One region of the Streptomyces sp. G5(2025) genome, then DNA from elsewhere that is predicted to be linked to it. Evidence: riboswitches for the same ligand, from Rfam matches in the RefSeq annotation. Region 1 holds a riboswitch; each other region holds the start of a gene.
The links. Region 1 has a riboswitch for cobalamin ahead of ACOBQB_RS35110 (ribonucleoside-diphosphate reductase subunit alpha). Riboswitches for the same ligand answer to the same signal wherever they lie in the genome.
Positions count from the first base shown of each region.

Region 2: another riboswitch for cobalamin. It lies ahead of metE (5-methyltetrahydropteroyltriglutamate--homocysteine S-methyltransferase); the one in region 1 lies ahead of ACOBQB_RS35110 (ribonucleoside-diphosphate reductase subunit alpha).
Region 3: another riboswitch for cobalamin. It lies ahead of ACOBQB_RS20125 (ABC transporter substrate-binding protein); the one in region 1 lies ahead of ACOBQB_RS35110 (ribonucleoside-diphosphate reductase subunit alpha).
Region 4: another riboswitch for cobalamin. It lies ahead of ACOBQB_RS23660 (ABC transporter substrate-binding protein); the one in region 1 lies ahead of ACOBQB_RS35110 (ribonucleoside-diphosphate reductase subunit alpha).

Region 1 covers NZ_JBMUZT010000006.1:5,318,760-5,322,964, forward strand. The annotation lists gene ACOBQB_RS35110 (ribonucleoside-diphosphate reductase subunit alpha) at 1-1,484, opposite strand, end outside; cobalamin riboswitch at 1,618-1,740, opposite strand; gene ACOBQB_RS35115 (GNAT family N-acetyltransferase) at 1,810-2,313, opposite strand; gene mctP (monocarboxylate uptake permease MctP) at 2,390-4,018, opposite strand; gene ACOBQB_RS35125 (DUF3311 domain-containing protein) at 4,015-4,205, opposite strand, start outside.
Region 2 covers NZ_JBMUZT010000006.1:174,254-178,458, reverse strand. The annotation lists partial or broken gene metE (5-methyltetrahydropteroyltriglutamate--homocysteine S-methyltransferase) at 1-2,165, opposite strand, end outside; cobalamin riboswitch at 2,323-2,545, opposite strand; gene proP (glycine betaine/L-proline transporter ProP) at 2,632-4,182, opposite strand.
Region 3 covers NZ_JBMUZT010000006.1:2,041,588-2,045,792, forward strand. The annotation lists gene ACOBQB_RS20120 (FecCD family ABC transporter permease) at 1-610, opposite strand, end outside; gene ACOBQB_RS20125 (ABC transporter substrate-binding protein) at 607-1,593, opposite strand; cobalamin riboswitch at 1,702-1,887, opposite strand; gene ACOBQB_RS20130 (VOC family protein) at 1,895-2,332, opposite strand; gene ACOBQB_RS20135 (helix-turn-helix domain-containing protein) at 2,350-3,204, opposite strand; gene ACOBQB_RS20140 (haloacid dehalogenase-like hydrolase) at 3,416-4,205, shown strand, end outside.
Region 4 covers NZ_JBMUZT010000006.1:2,841,710-2,845,914, reverse strand. The annotation lists gene ACOBQB_RS23675 (DUF2017 domain-containing protein) at 1-3, shown strand, start outside; gene ACOBQB_RS23670 (amino acid permease) at 376-1,869, shown strand; gene ACOBQB_RS23665 (Mov34/MPN/PAD-1 family protein) at 1,957-2,379, shown strand; cobalamin riboswitch at 2,382-2,501, shown strand; gene ACOBQB_RS23660 (ABC transporter substrate-binding protein) at 2,547-3,506, shown strand; gene ACOBQB_RS23655 (FecCD family ABC transporter permease) at 3,578-4,205, shown strand, end outside.

The sequences.
Region 1 (4,205 bases):
GTCGCCGTGTCCACGAACGCGCCGAGGTTCACCGAGCCGAGGTTGCAGACCGCCGTCTCGCCGTCGTCCGTGACCTCCAGGATCTCCGTGCAGAGGTTGGAGGAGTGCACGGTGTGGCCGGGCTCCGCCGTCTGGTTGGCGGTGCGGTTGGCGGCGTCCTTGAACGTCATCCAGCCGTTGCCGGTCTGGGCGAGGGTGCGCATCATGCGGCCGTACAGGTCCCGGGCCGGGATGGTCTTCTTCGCGAGCCCGGCGGCCTCGGCCGCGCGGTAGGCGGCGTCGAACCCCTCGCCCCACAGGTCGACAAGGGCGGGCACGTCGGCCGGGGAGAACAGCGACCATTCCTGGTCGGCGGCGACGCGGCGCATGAACTCGTCCGGGATCCAGTGCGCGAGGTTGAGGTTGTGCGTGCGGCGCGCGTCCTCACCGGTGTTGTCGCGCAGCTCCAGGAACTCCTCGATGTCGGAGTGCCAGGTCTCCAGGTAGACCGCGGCGGCGCCCTTGCGACGGCCGCCCTGGTTCACGGCGGCGACCGAGGCGTCCAGGGTCTTCAGGAACGGCACGATGCCGTTGGAGTGCCCGTTCGTGCCACGGATCAGCGATCCCCGCGAACGGATGCGGGAGTACGAGAGTCCGATGCCGCCCGCGTGCTTGGAGAGCCGCGCGACCTGGTGGTAGCGGTCGTAGACCGAGTCCAGCTCGTCCAGTGGGGAGTCGAGGAGGTAGCAGGAGGACATCTGCGGGTGGCGGGTGCCGGAGTTGAAGAGCGTCGGCGAGGACGGCAGGTAGTCCAGGCGGCTCATCAGGCCGTACAGCGCGGCGACCTCGTCCACGGCGGTGGCGCCGTCGTCCTTGGCCAGGCCGCTCGCGACGCGCAGCATGAAGTGCTGCGGGGTCTCGATGACCTGCCGGGTGATCGGGTGGCGCAGCAGATAGCGGCTGTGCAGGGTGCGCAGGCCGAAGTACTCGAAGCGGAAGTCGGCGCCGTCGGCGAGCGCGGCGTCCACCAGCGCGTCGAGCCGGGCCGCGTGCGCCGTCACGAACTGCGCCGTGCGGTCGGCGATCAGGCCCTCGCGGTGGCCGACCGCCACGGAGTCGGTGAAGGAGCGCACGCCCTGCGTCGCCGCCTCCTCGCGGATGCCGATCGACAGCAGCCGGGCGGCGAGCTTCGAGTACGCCGGGTCCTCGGAGATGAGCCCCGCGGCCGCCTCGGTCGCGAGCTCCCGCAGCTCCGACGCGTCGGCCTTGACCGAGCGGCCGCGCAGCGCGGCGGCGGCGACCCGGCCGGGGTCGGCGTCGGGGAGGTCGGCGGTGAGGTCGGTCAGGGTGCGCAGCAGCGCGGTCCCTGGCCCGTCGGTTCCTTCGGCACCCTGGCCCTGGAGGGTCGGCGTCGAAGGCGCGGCAGGTGCGGCGGGCACGGCGGGCCCGGAAGGCACTGACTGCGCTTCCTGCGCTGACGCGGGTTCGGCAGGCGCGATGGTCACGTGGGGCACTCCCTCGCTCGGCTCTGGGCCAGGAGGAGGGGGGAGGGCACACACGGGCGCACCCGGGCAGGGTGGCGTACCGCGTCCACCGGCCCACTCCGCGAGGCCCGGACGGTCGGCACCCGGACCGGACGGCACGGGTGCACTGTCGGCAGGTCTTCGGACTCCGTGTACGCCAAAGACGTACACATGCACCGTTGCGGGACAGTTCCGGACTTGCACCGGATTCCCCTGCGGCGACAGCGAGCACGAGCATACATCTTGTGCCGGGTTCCTGAGGCGGCCCCACATCTTGTGTCGGCTGGTAAGGGAAGCTCAGAAGAGCCTAGAGAGCCAACGCGTACGTCAGCAGCGGCACCGTGTCGATCGGCCGCCAGTCGCGCTCGGGCGTGCGTACGAAGCCGAGGCGCTCGTACAGCCGGTGGGCGGCGTGCATCGACGTCTGCGTGGACAGGACGAGCCCGGTGCGGCCCGCCTCCCTGGCGCGCCGCACACACTCCCGTACGAGCGTCTCGCCGGCGCCCCGGCCGCGCGCCGCGGTGGAGACGGCCAGCATGCGGATCTCGGCCTCGCCGTCGCGCGCGATGTCGGCCATGGGGCCGCCGGAGGCGACGTAGGTGACGCAGCCGAGTGCTTTCCCGCCCGCCTCCGCCACCAGGACCTCGGCCGCGGCCGCGCGCGCCGCCACGTCGCGCAGCACCGCCAGATAGGGGTCCTGCGCCCCGAAGTCCAGATGTCCGCCGTCGAGATAGGCCTGGGCGGTGAGGGCGCCCAGCGCCTCGTACTCCTCGGGGCGGGCCCGCCTGATCGTGAGGGTCGTCGTGTCCATGAGCCGAAGTGTGCAACACGGGTACGACGAAGGGCCGCCGGTTTTCCGGCGGCCCTTCGTCGCGGCGGGGAAGGGCTCAGTGCCCGGCGCCCGCGGTCGCCTTGGGCAGTTCCTGGATGACGCCCGGGTCGCCCGCGTCCGCGGTGTAGTCCCCGGGCGAGGTCTCGTCGATGCCGTCCGGGGCCTTCAGCGCCTTCAGGACGAAGGTGAGGACCACGGTCACGATGACGTTCAGGACGAACGCGGTGAGACCGATGTAGCCGATCTCGCCGATCCCCGGGATCGTGTCGGAGGAGCCGCCGAAGTGCTTCTGCGTCGGCGACGCGACGCCGTACGCGGCCAGCGTGCCGTAGACCATGCCGACCGCCCAGCCGGCCAGCAGCGCCCAGCGGTGGAACCACCGCGTGAACAGGCCGCCGACCAGCGCCGGCATCGTCTGGAGGATCCAGATGCCGCCGAGCAGCTGGAAGTTGATCGCGACGGTCTTGTCCATGGTGAGGACGAAGGCGAGCGCGCCGACCTTCACCATCAGCGACACCAGCTTGGAGACCTTGGTCTCCTGCGCGGGCGTCGCGTCGGGCTTGATGAAGTCCTTGTAGATGTTGCGGGTGAAGAGATTCGCGGCCGCGATCGACATGATGGCCGCCGGGACCAGCGCGCCGATGCCGATGGCCGCGAAGGCCACGCCCGTGAACCAGTCGGGGAACATGTTCTCGAACAGCTGCGGGATCGCCAACTGGCCGTTGTCCACCTTGATCCCGGCCGCGATCGCCATGAAGCCGAGCAGCGCCAGCAGGCCGAGCATCAGCGAGTACAGGGGCAGGATCGTGGTGTTGCGGCGGATCACGTTGCGGCTCTTGGAGGAGAGCGTCGCCGTGATCGAGTGCGGGTACATGAACAGCGCGAGGGCCGAACCGAGCGCGAGCGTCGCGTACGTCCACTGGCCGGCCTCGGCGGGCGCGAGCGCGCCGCGCGGCTTGTCGGTCGCCGGGTTGGTCTGCGCGAAGGCGTCCCCGGCCTTGGCGAAGATGTCGTCGAAGCCGCCGAGCTTGATCGGGATGTAGATGATCGCGACGACGATGACGAGGTAGATCAACCCGTCCTTCACGAACGCGATCAGCGCGGGCGCGCGCAGCCCCGACGAGTAGGTGTACGCGGCGAGCACCGCGAACGCGATCAGGAGCGGCAGGTCCTTGATGAACCAGTTGGTGTCCGGGCCGCCGCCGACGCCCATGACGTCAAGGACGGCCTGGATGCCGACGAGTTGGAGCGCGATGTAGGGCATCGTGGCGAGGATGCCGGTGACCGCGACCGCCAGCGACAGCCCCTTCGAGCCGAAGCGCCCGCGCACGAAGTCCGAGGTCGTCACATAGCCGTGCTTGTGCGAGACCGACCACAGGCGCGGCAGGAAGGTGAAGATCAGCGGGTAGACGAGGATGGTGTACGGCACCGCGAAGAACCCGGCCGCGCCCGCCGCGTAGATCGCCGCCGGGACGGCCACGAAGGTGTACGCGGTGTAGAGGTCGCCGCCGAGCAGGAACCACGTGACCCAGGTGCCGAACGACCGGCCGCCGAGGCCCCATTCGTCCAGGCTCTGGTCGTTCTCGGCCTTGCGCCAGCGGGCGGCCAGGAAGCCCATGACCGTGACCGCTATGAAGAAGAAGATGAAGACGGCGAGCGCGACGCCGTTGACTCCGCCGTTCATGACCGCGCACCTTCCTTACGGGCGCGCTGGTCACGCTGCCACAGCTTGTACGCGATCATCGTGAGCAGCGTGGAGATGACCACCCACAGCATCTGGTACCAGTAGAAGAACGGGATGCCTATGAGGGTCGGTTCGAGCTTCGCGTACGAACTCACCCAGAGCATCGCCACGAAGGGTGCGACAAGGC
Region 2 (4,205 bases), 5.1 Mb from region 1:
GTGGATGTCGTAGACGCCGGGACCGGCCCCGCGCGGGTAGCCGTGCGCCGCCAGCTCGCGTGCGACCTGCATGTGGGAGCGGGCCGCCTCCAGACTGATGACGTCGGCGTCGAGGTCGTCGATGGCCTGGACGATGTCGCCGAACTCGGCGTAGCACATGTGGGTGTGGATCTGGGTGTCCGGGCGGACGCCGCTCGTGGCGAGGCGGAACGCCTCCGTGGCCCAGGCCAGGTAGGCGCCGCGCCCGGCGGCCCGCAGCGGGAGGGTCTCGCGCAGCGCGGGCTCGTCCACCTGGATGACCGGCGTACCGGCCGCCTCCAGGTCGCCGACCTCGTCGCGCAGGGCGAGGGCGACCTGGCGGGCGGTCTCGGCGAGGGGCTGGTCGTCGCGGACGAAGGACCAGGCGAGCATGGTGACCGGGCCGGTGAGCATGCCCTTGACCGGACGACGGGTCAGCGACCGGGCGTACGCCGTCCAGCGCACCGTCATGGGCCCGGGGCGCGAGACGTCACCGGCCAGGATCGGCGGGCGGACGTAGCGGGTGCCGTAGGACTGGACCCAGCCGTGCCGAGTGGCGAGGTAGCCGGTGAGCTGCTCGGCGAAGTACTGGACCATGTCATTGCGTTCGGGCTCGCCGTGCACGAGGACGTCGATGCCGGCCTCCTCCTGGAAGGAGACGACCTCACGGATCTCCGCCTCGACGCGCTTCTCGTACGCCGCGGTGTCGATGCGGCCCGCGCGCAGGTCGGCCCGCGCGGTGCGCAGCGCGGTCGTCTGGGGGAAGGAGCCGATGGTGGTCGTGGGCAGCAGCGGCAGTCCGAGGTGGGCGTGCTGGGCGGCCGCCCGTTCCGGGTACGGCTGCGAGCGTCGCCCTTCGGCGTCGGTGACAGCCGTGGCGCGGGCGCGTACCGCTGGGTCGTGGGTGAGGGCGGAACCGGCCCGGGACGCCAGGGCGGCGCGGTTCGCGGCGAGTTCGGCCGCGATGGTGTCGGTGCCCTGCGCCAACCCGCGGGCCAGGGTGACGATCTCGCCGGTCTTCTGGCGGGCGAAGGCCAGCCAGCGGGCGACCTGCGGGTCGAGGTCGCGCTCCGCCGAGGCGTCCAGCGGGACGTGCGCCAGGGAGCAGGAGGCGGCCACGTCCACCCGGTCGGCCAGGCCGAGCAGCGTGCCGAGGGTGGACAGCGACTTCTCCAGGTCGTTGATCCACACATTGCGGCCGTTCACCACGCCCGCCACCAGCCGCTTGCCGGGCAGCCCGCCGACAGCGGCGAGGTCGTCGAGGTTCGCCGCGGCGGGACCGGTGAAGTCCAGCGCCAGCCCCTCCACGGGCGCCTTGGCCAGAACGGGCAGGGCTTCGCCGAGCCGGTCGAAGTAGGAGGCGACCAGGATCTTCGGCCGGTCGGCGAGCGCGCCCAGCGCACGGTAGGAGCGGGCCGCGGCGTTCAGTTCGGCGGGGGTCCGGTCCTGGACGAGGGCGGGCTCGTCCAACTGCACCCACGCGGCGCCGGCCGCCCGCAGGTCGGCGAGCACCTCCGCGTACACCGGCAGCAGCCGGTCCAGGAGGGTCAACGGCTGGAAGTCCGCAGCGACGCCAGGGGCCGGCTTGGCCAGGAGCAGGAAGGTGACCGGGCCGACCAGCACCGGGCGCGGCGTGTGGCCGAGGGCGAGCGCCTCCTTCAACTCGGCGACCTGCTTGGTGGAGTCGGCGGAGAAGACGGTGCCGGGGCCGAGTTCGGGAACGAGATAGTGGTAGTTGGTGTCGAACCACTTGGTCATCTCCAGCGGCGCCACGTCCTGGGTGCCGCGGGCCATCGCGAAGTAGCCGTCGAGGGAGCATCCCCTGGTCGAGCGAGGCCGCGAGCTCGGGGAAGGCCGGCTTCGATGGCGGCACGGTGGCGGTCGGGGATCGCGCCGACCATGACGCTGGTGTCCAGGACGTGGTCGTAGTAGGAGAAGTCGCCGGTCGGCACCTCATGGATACCGGCGTCGGCGAGCTGCCGCCACGTGGCCCGGCGGAGGTCGGCGGCGACGGCCCGCAGGGCGTCGGCGTCCACGCGGCCCTGCCAGTAGCCCTCGATGGCCTTCTTCAGTTCCCGGTGGGGGCCTTGGCGTGGGTAGCCGTACACGGTGGCCCTGGCTGTGGCGGCCGTAAGTCCGGTGGTCACGGAACTCTCCTTCGCGAGTGTCTCTCCGAAAGACCCCGGCGAAGGATCGAAGGCGCGAAGGGATGGCCGACCGGGCGGACCACGCCGCTGTGCCCTCGCGTGTGCCACCTGATCTGTACGCCGACCCACCCACGAGGTCACCGAGGTCTCCGCGCGCGTCGGCGCACGGGCAGTGGCAGGTCTTCGGACTCGCGGACCCGTCCGCCGGTCTCCCGGCGGACACCTACTGGCCGTCGCTTCCCGGACCCGGCCGGGTCCAGTGCGTATGACGGCTGTCGTTTCCGCTCACCGCTGCGGGGCAGTCCCGGATTCCCACCGGGTTCCCTCTTGCGACGCGCCTGTCTGGCGGACAGGGCGAACCAGCTGCACCCGTACCGTACACGCACACGTACCAGCACGTCTCCGCCTGTTGACGGCACAACGCTCGCCGCCCCGCACCACCCCGCCCCCGTCACTCCCCGCCCCGTCACTCCCCGCGTCCGCCGGACCTCTTGCTGTCGTCCCGCCCGCGCCCGCCGCGCGGATGCCACAGGCGCAGCCACACGTCACGCGCGTGGCGCCCCGCCTCCGCGCGGCTGCGCGCCACCAACTCGCGGGCCTCGTCCTGCGTCTCCACCATGGGCCCGGAGCCGCGCAGCGGCCGTCCGGCCGTCTCGTGCAGGAAGAACGTCGACACCAGGCCGATCGCGCCCGCCACCATCAAGTAGAAGGCGGGCACGAGGGTGTTGCCGGTGGAGTCGACCAGGTAGGAGGCGAGCAGCGGGGTGGTGCCGCCGAAGAGGGAGACGGAGATGTTGTACGAGATCGACAGGGCGCCGTACCGCAGACGCGTGGGGAACAGGGCGGGCAGTGTGGCCGCGGCCGTGCCCGCGAAGCAGACCAGGAGCAGACCGAGGATCGCGCACCCGAAGGCGGGCATGAGGATGCCGCCTTCTCGGATCAGCAGGAACGCCGGGACGGCGAGCACCATCAGCGCGATGCTGCCCGCCATGAACATCGGGCGTCTGCCCCACCGGTCCGAACTGCGGCCCACGGTGGTGATGGCGAGCGCCACCAGCAGCATGGTGCCGAGCACCAGCAGCTGCGCCGTGGTGTCGCTCTCTCCCAGCGTCACCGTCATGAAGGTGGGGAGATACGACGTCACCATGTAGTTCGTGACGTTGTAGAGCAGCACAAGCCCCATGCAGATCAGCACCGCCTGCCAGTGACGGGTGAAGATCTCCTTGAGACGGCCCTTGCCGGACTGGCGGGCCTGCTCGACGGGGTCGCTCTCGCCCCGCTGGTGGACGACTTCCCGCTCGGCCGCGGCGGACGCCGCCTCCTGCTGGAAAGCGGGCGTCTCCTCCAGCTTCACGCGCATGTACAGGCCGATGAGTCCGAGCGGCCCCGCGACGAAGAAGGGAATGCGCCAGCCCCAGCTCTCCATGCCGTCGGACCCGAGAGCCAGCGTGAGGACGGTGACCAGGCCGGAGCCCAGGGAGTAGCCGATGAAGGTGCCGAAGTCGAGCCAGCTGCCGAGGAATCCGCGCCGCTGGTCGGGCGCGTACTCGGCGATGTAGGTGGTGGCACCGGCGTACTCGCCGCCCGTGGAGAAACCCTGGACCAGCCGGCATACGAGGAGCAGCAGCGGGGCGGCGAATCCGATCGAGGCGTACGTGGGCAGCAGCCCGACCGCGAAGGTGCTCACGGCCATCATGATCATGGTCGCCGCGAGCACCCGCTGCCGGCCGATACGGTCACCGAGCGGCCCGAACACGAGCCCGCCCAGGGGCCGGACGAGAAACGCCGCGGCGAAGGTGGCGAAGGCGGCGACGACCTGGACGCCCGGCGAGCTGGCAGGGAAGAAGACCTTGCCGATCGTGCCCGCCAGATAGGCGTAGACGCCGAAGTCGAACCACTCCATGGTGTTGCCGAGCGCCGCGGCTGTCACCGCGCGTCGCACCTTGGGACGGTCCGAGACCATCACGTCCTCGGCGCTGAGCGCCTTCTTCCGGCGCCGCAGCAGCGTACGCGCCATGCGGTCCGTCGCCGAACGCGACG
Region 3 (4,205 bases), 3.3 Mb from region 1:
CGTCCGTCCAGTCCGCCCCGCTGAGCGAGCCGAGCAGCCAGAACAGCACGCCGCGGGTGGTCTCCGCGTCGCCCGCGGTGAGGATGACGAACGACGTCAGGGCGGAGAAGAGCTGCATCGCGGCGACGCCCGAGAGCACGACGCGGTCCGTCGTGCCGCCGAGTGTGTGGCTCAGCAAGAGGACGAGCGCGAACGAGCAGAGCGCGCCCGCGAAGGCGCCCGCCGAGATCGACAGCGCTCCCCCGCCGACGCCGAGGACGACGACCGCGACCGCTCCGGTGGACGCCCCGGACGACACCCCGAGCACGAAGGGGTCGGCGAGGGGGTTGCGGAGCAGGGACTGCATGACCGCGCCGCAGACCGCGAGGCCCGCGCCGCAGACCGCGGCGAGCAGGGTGCGGGGCAGCCGCAGGTTCCAGACGATGCCGTCCCTGATGGGGGTCAGCCCTGCCTCGCCCCAGCCGAGGTGTGCCGCGAGCGCCGAGAAGACGTCGGGGACCGAGATGTCGGCGGGGCCGATGGTGACGGCGACCGCCACCGAGAGGACGAGCGCGGCGCCGCCGGCCAGCCACAGCAGCCCCTGCCGGGCGGCGGGGGCGGCCGGGCTCACTTCGCCAGCCCGAACTTCCGCAGCCCGGCGGCCACTTGCTCGATACCGTCGACCGTACGGATCGTGGGGTTCATGGCCTGGCCGCTGAGGAGTACGTAACGCTTCTTCTTCACGGCGGTGAGGTTCTTGGTCGCCGGGTTGGACTCCAGGAACTTGATCTTCGCCGCGGCGCTCTCCGCGGACTGCGACTTGCGGGTGAGGTCGCCGATGACGAGGACGTCGGGGTCGCGGTCGGCGACGGTCTCCCAGTTGATCTGGGGCCACTCCTCGCGGGTGTCGTCGAAGACGTTCTTCGCGCCGAGCTCGCGGGTGATGATGCCGGGGGCGCCGCAGCAGCCCGCCATGTACGGGGCGTCGGAGTTGGCGAACCAGTACAGGAGCGTCGCGTCGGAGGCCTTGATGTCGTCCGTGGCCTTCGCGACGCGCTCCTTCAGGTCCGCGATCAGCTTCTCGCCGCGCCGCTGGACGCCGAACACCTTCGCGAGGTCGCGCACTTCGCCGTAGACGGTGTCCATAGTGAGGGTCTTGACGCGTTTGCCGTCGCCGCCGCCGTCGTTGTCCTTGCCCGCGCAGTCGGTGGGCGAGACGTAGACGGGCACGCCGAGTTCGGTGAACTTCTTACGGTCGGCGACGCCGCCCTTGCCGACGGTGTAGAGGAAGGAGGCGCTGACGAAGTCCGGTTCCTTGGAGAGGACTTTCTCCAGGGAGGGGTAGCGGTCGGCGAGCCGCTCGACCTTCGCGTTCGCCTTCTCCAGGTTCTTCGGGACCGGGTCGGTCCAGGTGCCGGTGCCCACCATGCGGTCGGCGAGACCGAGGGAGAGCAGAATCTCCGTGGAGCCCTGGTCGAGGGAGACGGCGCGCTGCGGCGGGGCCTGGACCTCGGCCTCCTTGCCGCAGGAGGCGACCGTGACGGGATAGCCGTCTGCGCTCTTGCCTTCGGACTTCTGGGCGGAGCCGTCGCCGCACGCGGTGAGTGCGAGCATGCCGGCACAGAGCAGAGCGGTTGTACGGACTGTCGAGGACACGCGATCCCTTGAGTGTCACGGCTCATGCGCGGAGCCTGGTCTGCGTCACGGCCTCCGCCGCCCGGTATGCGAGCGGAGGCGCCAGCAGGTCTTCGGACTCGGGATCGAACCGGGCGGGGCGCCTTCCCAGGCGTCCGAAGACACCCAGTGGCCGTGGCCCCGCCCGTCCCCCTCACCGCTGCGCGTCAGTTCCGGATTCGCACCGGATTCCCTGGCCCAGGTGTGGGTTTGACTGGCTTGCGCAAGTTATCACGCGCCTTCACCGGCCCGGGTCCGGCCTGGGCTCACCCCGGTAGGTGCCGAAGGACCAGCGGTTTCCCTCCGGGTCCTGGACGGCGAACTCGCGACTGCCGTACGGCTTGTCCTCGATCTCCGCGGTGATCTTCACGTCGGCCGCGCGGAGGCGCTGGTACAGGTCGTCCACCCGGTCGGTGACGACATAGGCACCGGAGGTGCCCGGCTTCCCGCAGGCCTCGGCGGTCGCCTCGGGGTCGTACGAGCCGAGCATGACGCCGCCTCCCTCGGGCCAGTCGAGCTGGGCGTGGGCGACGCGGCCGCCGTCCTCGTACACGGCCGTGCGCAGGAAGCCGACGGTGTCGACGAGGAAGTCGATCAGGGCGGGGGCGTCCCGCGCCTGGAGGGCCTGCCGAGACCGTGGGGGCGGGTGTGACGGGCCGATGTTGCCGAGTGCTGTCAGGTGTGGTGTTCATGTCTTCACTCTTCGCCTCCGCCATGCGCCCCGGCTTGGATATTCCGGCACTCCTCGGCCAGCCATCCGGTGGGGCTCACCCCCGTGTACTGCCGGAAGTCCCGTACGAGGTGGGAGTGGTCGTAGTACCCGGTGTCGGCGGCGACCCGGGCCAGGTCCGACGGGCCGCCCGCCGCCACGGCGCGGGCCACGGCAGTCCTGGCGTGCTGGAAACGCATCAGGCGCGCGGCCTGTTTGGGGCTCAGCCCGGTCTCGGCGCGGAAGAGGGTGGTCAGGCGGCGCTCGCTGAGGGCGACGTGCCGGGACAGACCGCCGAGGCTCCCGGCGCCGCGGTGCCGGGCGAGTCGGGCCCAGGCCTCGGCGACCTCGGGACGCACGGCTCCGGCGGGCCGGTCCGCGCGCTGCCGCAGGTAGTCGGCGAGGGCGGCGAAACGGTCCTCCCAGGTGTCCAGGCCGCACAGCCGCTCACGGACCTCGGCGGCGCGCGCGCCGAACACGTCGGTGCCGCCGGTGACGAGCTGCCCGGCCAGTTCGGCGGCGGGCAGGCCGAGGAGCGCGCGGGCGGCCAGCGGGTGCACGGCGAGCTGGACGCCCGCCTCGTGCTCGGGCTGGGCGACGTAGGCGGGGGCCTGGTGCAGGCCGCCCACGATGATGTCGGTGCGGACCGCGTCCGCGCCGGTCGCCTGGGCGGGCGTACCGCCGGTGGCGATCGCCCCGTCCAGCGAGAAGATCACCGTCAGATACGGCGAGGGCAGGCCGCGGTGCAGGGCGGGCCGCTGCCCCGCGGTGCGGTAGCCGACCGCGGAGACGACCATGCCGTCGAGCCGGGGAACGGCCCGGACGAACTCACGGGAGCCCATACGTCCCAGTATGCGCGGCCCGCTCACCCCGCGAACGCCCCGCGGACGCCCAGGCGGCGAGGTCCCTCTCCGCTACCCGCCACCACCCGCCCCCATGCCCGCCCCGCCCGGTGACTTCGATCATGGGAATCGCGCGGCGTGGCCCATAGCATGGCGCGCCGCTCCGGACGGAGCCGCGCAACGCACTCAGGAACGGCGGGACACGGGAAACATGGCAGTACGAGCCAAGAACAAGCGGGCCCTCATCGGTGGCGTGGGGGCGCTCGTCGCCGCCGTACTCGCGGGCGGCGCGCTGTGGCCCGCGGGCGAGGCGACGGCGGCGGACACCTCGGCCGCCACCGCCCGCGAGCTGTCGCACTGGCCGAAGCCGGTCGCGAGGAAGCTCGGCAAGGTCATCGCCGCGAACGACCACAAGGGCGCGTACGCCGTCTTCGACGCGGACAACACCTCGTACCGGGGCGACCTGGAGGAGTCGCTGCTGCCCTTCCTGGAGATGAAGGGCGTGCTGACCCGCAAGACCATGGACCCGTCCCTGAAGGTCATCCCGTTCAAGGACACGGCCGCGCACAAGGAGAGCCTCTACAGCTACTACAACCGGCTGTGCGAGGTGGACGACCAGGTCTGCTACCCCTGGGCCGCGCAGATCTTCTCCGGGTTCACGCTGAAGGAGCTCAAGGGGTACGTCGACGAGCTCCTGGCGTACAAGAAGCCGATCCCCGCGGAGTACTACGAGGGCGGGAAGGTCACCAGGACCGAGGTGAAGCCGCCCGAGCTGTCGAACGGCATGCGGCAGCTCTACAAGACGCTGCGGGCGCACGGCATCGAGGTGTACGTGGTCAGCGCGGCCAGCGAGGACCTGGTGCGCATGGTCCTCGCCGACCCGAAGTACGGCTACGGAGTCAAGCCGCGGAACGTCATCGGGGTGTCGATGCAGCTGAAGGACCGTGAGACCGGCGAGGTGACCAGCTCCCGCAAGGAGATCGCCGAGGGCCGCTTCGGCG
Region 4 (4,205 bases), 2.5 Mb from region 1:
TGAGCCGGACCGAAATCCGGTGCAGAGGACAGCGAAATTTGCTGTACTGGACACCTTCCGTTCACGTGACGGGTCGTTCGCTCAGCGGACGCTCAAATCCGGATAACGATCCCGTCACTTCATTGCCCGTGTTTGCGGCGTGAAGAGGCCTTTGTCCGCTTCTTCCTGTGGTGTGCGTCACAGGTGGCTGATTCCCTCACTGTTGCCGCCGTGATAAATCTTCACGACCACTCGGTGACGCCACCCATGTCACCGAGGGCGCTCGGACCGGCAGACCGCCGGTAGCACTCCATACATATCCGGGGGGATCAGGACCTGATCCGCAGCCATCAACGCGAGACGCGGGCGCGGATCAGCATGGAGAAAGGCGTCACCATGACCTCAGTGCAGGTCGAAGAGCAGCACGACGGGCACGACGGCAATGGTGCCGTGGAGGCCGCAGGCGGCCCGTCCGGCGAGGGCGAGGGCTACCAGCGCGGTCTGGGAGCCCGGCAGATCCAGATGATCGCGATCGGCGGTGCCATCGGCACCGGCCTGTTCCTCGGCGCGGGCAAGGCCATCCACAAGGCCGGACCCAGCCTCATCCTGGCGTACGCCATCGCGGGCCTCGTCATCTTCTTCATCATGCGGGCGCTCGGCGAGCTCCTCATGTACCGCCCCGTGTCGGGCTCCTTCTCGGAGTACGCGCGCGAGTTCATGGGCCCGTTCTTCGGCTTCGTGACCGGCTGGACGTACTGGCTCTTCTGGGTCGTCACCGGCATCACCGAAGTCACCGCAGCCGCCCAGTACATGCAGTACTGGACACACGGATCCGTTCCACAATGGGCGTACGCGCTCATCTTCACGGTCATCCTGTACGGCGCGAACCTCATCTCCGTGAAGCTCTTCGGTGAGCTGGAGTTCTGGTTCTCGATGGTCAAGGTCACCGCCATCATCGGCATGATCCTGATCTGCATCGGCATCCTCACCATCGGCTTCTCCGACGCCGGTGACACCGCGACCGTGGCCCACCTGTGGAACCAGGGCGGCTTCTTCCCCAACGGCATCGGCTCCACGCTGATGACGCTCCAGATCGTGATGTTCGCCTTCCTCGCCGTCGAGCTCGTCGGCGTCACCGCGGGCGAGTCCAAGGACCCGAAGACCGTCCTGCCCAAGGCCATCAACACCGTGCCGTGGCGCATCGCCGTCTTCTACGTCGGCGCGCTGATCATGATCCTGTCGGTCGTCCCGTGGACGCACTTCCAGCCCGGCGTCTCGCCGTTCGTCGCGGCCTTCGAGAAGATGGGCCTCGGCGTCGGCGCCGCGATCGTGAACTTCGTGGTCCTCACCGCCGCGCTCTCCTCCTGCAACTCCGGCATGTACTCCACCGGCCGCATGCTGCGCGACCTCGCGCTCAACGGCCAGGGCCCGAAGTTCTTCACCAAGCTCACGAAGAACGGCCTGCCGCTGGTCGGCACCACGTTCTCCGCCGCGTTCATGCTGGTCGGCGTCTGGATCAACTACCAGTGGCCGGGCGAGGCGTTCAACTACGTCGTCTCCTTCGCCACCATCTCCGGCATGTGGGCCTGGATCATGATCCTGGCCTGCCAGATCCGCTACCGCCGCAAGGCCGACCGCGGCGAGCTGCCGCAGTCCACCTTCCGGGCGCCGGGAGCCCCGTACACCAGCTGGTTCGCGCTTTTGTTCATCGGCATGGTCATCGTGATGATGGGCGTCGACAAGGACGCGCGGATCTCGCTGTACGCCGCTCCGGTCTGGGCCGCGATCCTCGGCGTCTCCTACCTGATCCTCAAGAGCCGCAACCCGCAGGCCGCCGCGTTCAACAAGCGCAAGATCGGCGCGGACAGCGCCCCCGTCACCAAGGACTGACCTCCCCGGAGAGGCCACTGTCCAGCATATGGGCCCGCACGTACCACACTTCGGTACGGCGCGGGCCCTCTGCTTATCCTGACTGCCATGCTGACCATCACCCAGGCCCTCCACGACCAGATCGTCGCGCACGCGCGCCAGGACCACCCCGACGAGGCGTGCGGCGTGGTCGCGGGCCCGGCGGGCACCGGCCGCCCCGAGCGCTTCATCCCGATGCTGAACGCCGCGCGCTCGCCCACGTTCTACGAGTTCGACTCGGGTGACCTGCTCAAGCTCTACCGCGAGATGGACGACCGCGACGAGGAGCCGGTGGTCATCTACCACTCGCACACCGCGACCGAGGCCTACCCCTCGCGCACCGACATCAGCTACGCCAACGAGCCCGGCGCCCACTACGTCCTGGTCTCCACCGCGGACACCGACGACGCGGGCCCTTTCCAGTTCCGCTCGTACCGGATCGTGGACGGCGAGGTCACCGAGGAAGAGGTCGCGGTCGTACAGGCATACTGAGCTCCACCCATGAGGCGGCAGGACCCAGGAAGCCGGTGCGAGCCCGGCACGGTCCCGCCACTGTGACCCCACCCCTTCGCGGGGGCGGGGAGTCAGGAACTGACCTGCCGTCTCGGCTCCACACAACGCAGGGGACGCGGAAATCCCCTGGAGGAGGCAGTTCAGCCATGTCCCGCGCCCTTCGCGTGCTCACCGCCGCGGCCCTGCTCGTCCCGCTCGCAGCCTGCGGCTCGTCCGACTCCGGTGACTCCAAGCCCGCCGCCAAGGCCGCGGGCTTCCCGTACACCGTCACCAACTGCGGTGTGAAGACCACGTACGACGCACCGCCGAAGCGCGCCGTCACCATGAACCAGCACGTTACCGAGGTGATGCTGGAACTGGGCCTCAAGGACCGCCTGGCCGGCACCGCCTACCTCGACGACAAGGTCCTGCCGAAGTACGAGAAGGCGTACAAGTCCGCCCCCGTGCTCGCCAAGGAGTACCCCTCCTACGAGAAGCTGCTCGCCGCCGACCCCGACTTCGTCTACGGCGGTTACGCCAGCGCCTTCCTCGCCGGCGACGGCCGCAGCCGCTCCGCGCTCGCCAAGTCCGGGATCAAGAGCCGCCTCAACATCGAGGGCTGCGCCGAGCGCGCGGTCACCATGGACGACGTGTACCGCGAGGTGCGGGAGGTCGGCGCCACGTTCGGGGTGCGCGAGCGCGCCGAGAAGTGGGTGAGCGGGGCCAAGCGCGAACTGGCCGCCACCGCGAAGAAGTCGAAGCGCGCGAAGCCGGTCTCCGTCTTCGTCTACGACAGCGGCGACAAGACCGCGTTCACGGCGGGCGGCCGCGGCATCGGCAACGACATCATCGAGCGCGCGGGCGGCCGCAACGTCTTCGCCGACATCGACAAGTCCTTCAGCGACGCGTCCTGGGAGAAGGTCGTCGAGCGCAGGCCGGACGTCATCATGATCCTCGACTACGGCCCCACGACCGTCGCCCAGAAGAAGAAGCGCCTCCTCGACGACCCGGTCCTCGCGGACGTCCCCGCCATCAAGCACAAGCGTTTCGCGGTACTGCGGCTGTCGGACGTGGTCACGGGCGTACGGGCACCGAAGGCGGTGGAGAAGCTGGCGGCACAGCTGTGAGCGCCGCGAAGATCCAGCCCGTCCGGGGACCGGGTCGGCCCGGGGGCGGTACATCCCAGCCCGTCCGGCGTTTGAGGACGAGCCCGAAGGGCGATCGACGGGGGTCGAAGGGGCGGCGCCTCTTGACCCTGACGGCGCTCACCGCGGCCCTCGCGGCAGCGACCGTCGCCGGCCTCGCCCTCGGCTCCGTCCGCATCCCGCCGGGCCAGGTCCTGGAGATACTGACCGGCCATGCGGAACCCTCCCCGTTCCGCACCATCGTGCTGGACGTCCGCCTGCCCCGGGTCCTGCTCGGCGCGGTCGTCGGCGCCGGACTGGCCGTCATCGGCACCGTCCTCCAGGCCCTCGTCCGCAACCCTCTCGCCGACCCGTTCCTCCTCGGCGTCTCCTCGGGCGCCTCCGTGGGCGCCGTCAGCGCGATCGTGCTCGGCGGGATCTTCGGCCTGGGCACCACCCTCAGCACCGCCGTCACGATCCCCGCGGCCTCCTTCGCGGGCGCGCTGATCTCCCTGGTCCTGGTCTACGCCCTGGCCAGAAGCGGCGGCGGGGGCTTCGCCACCGGCCGCCTGATCCTCGCCGGGGTGGCCGTCTCGTACATCCTCACCGCCCTCACCAGCCTCATCCTCGTCACCGCCGACAGCGCCGACCACCTCAAGGAAGTCCTGTACTGGACACTCGGCGGCCTCGGCAGCGCCCGCT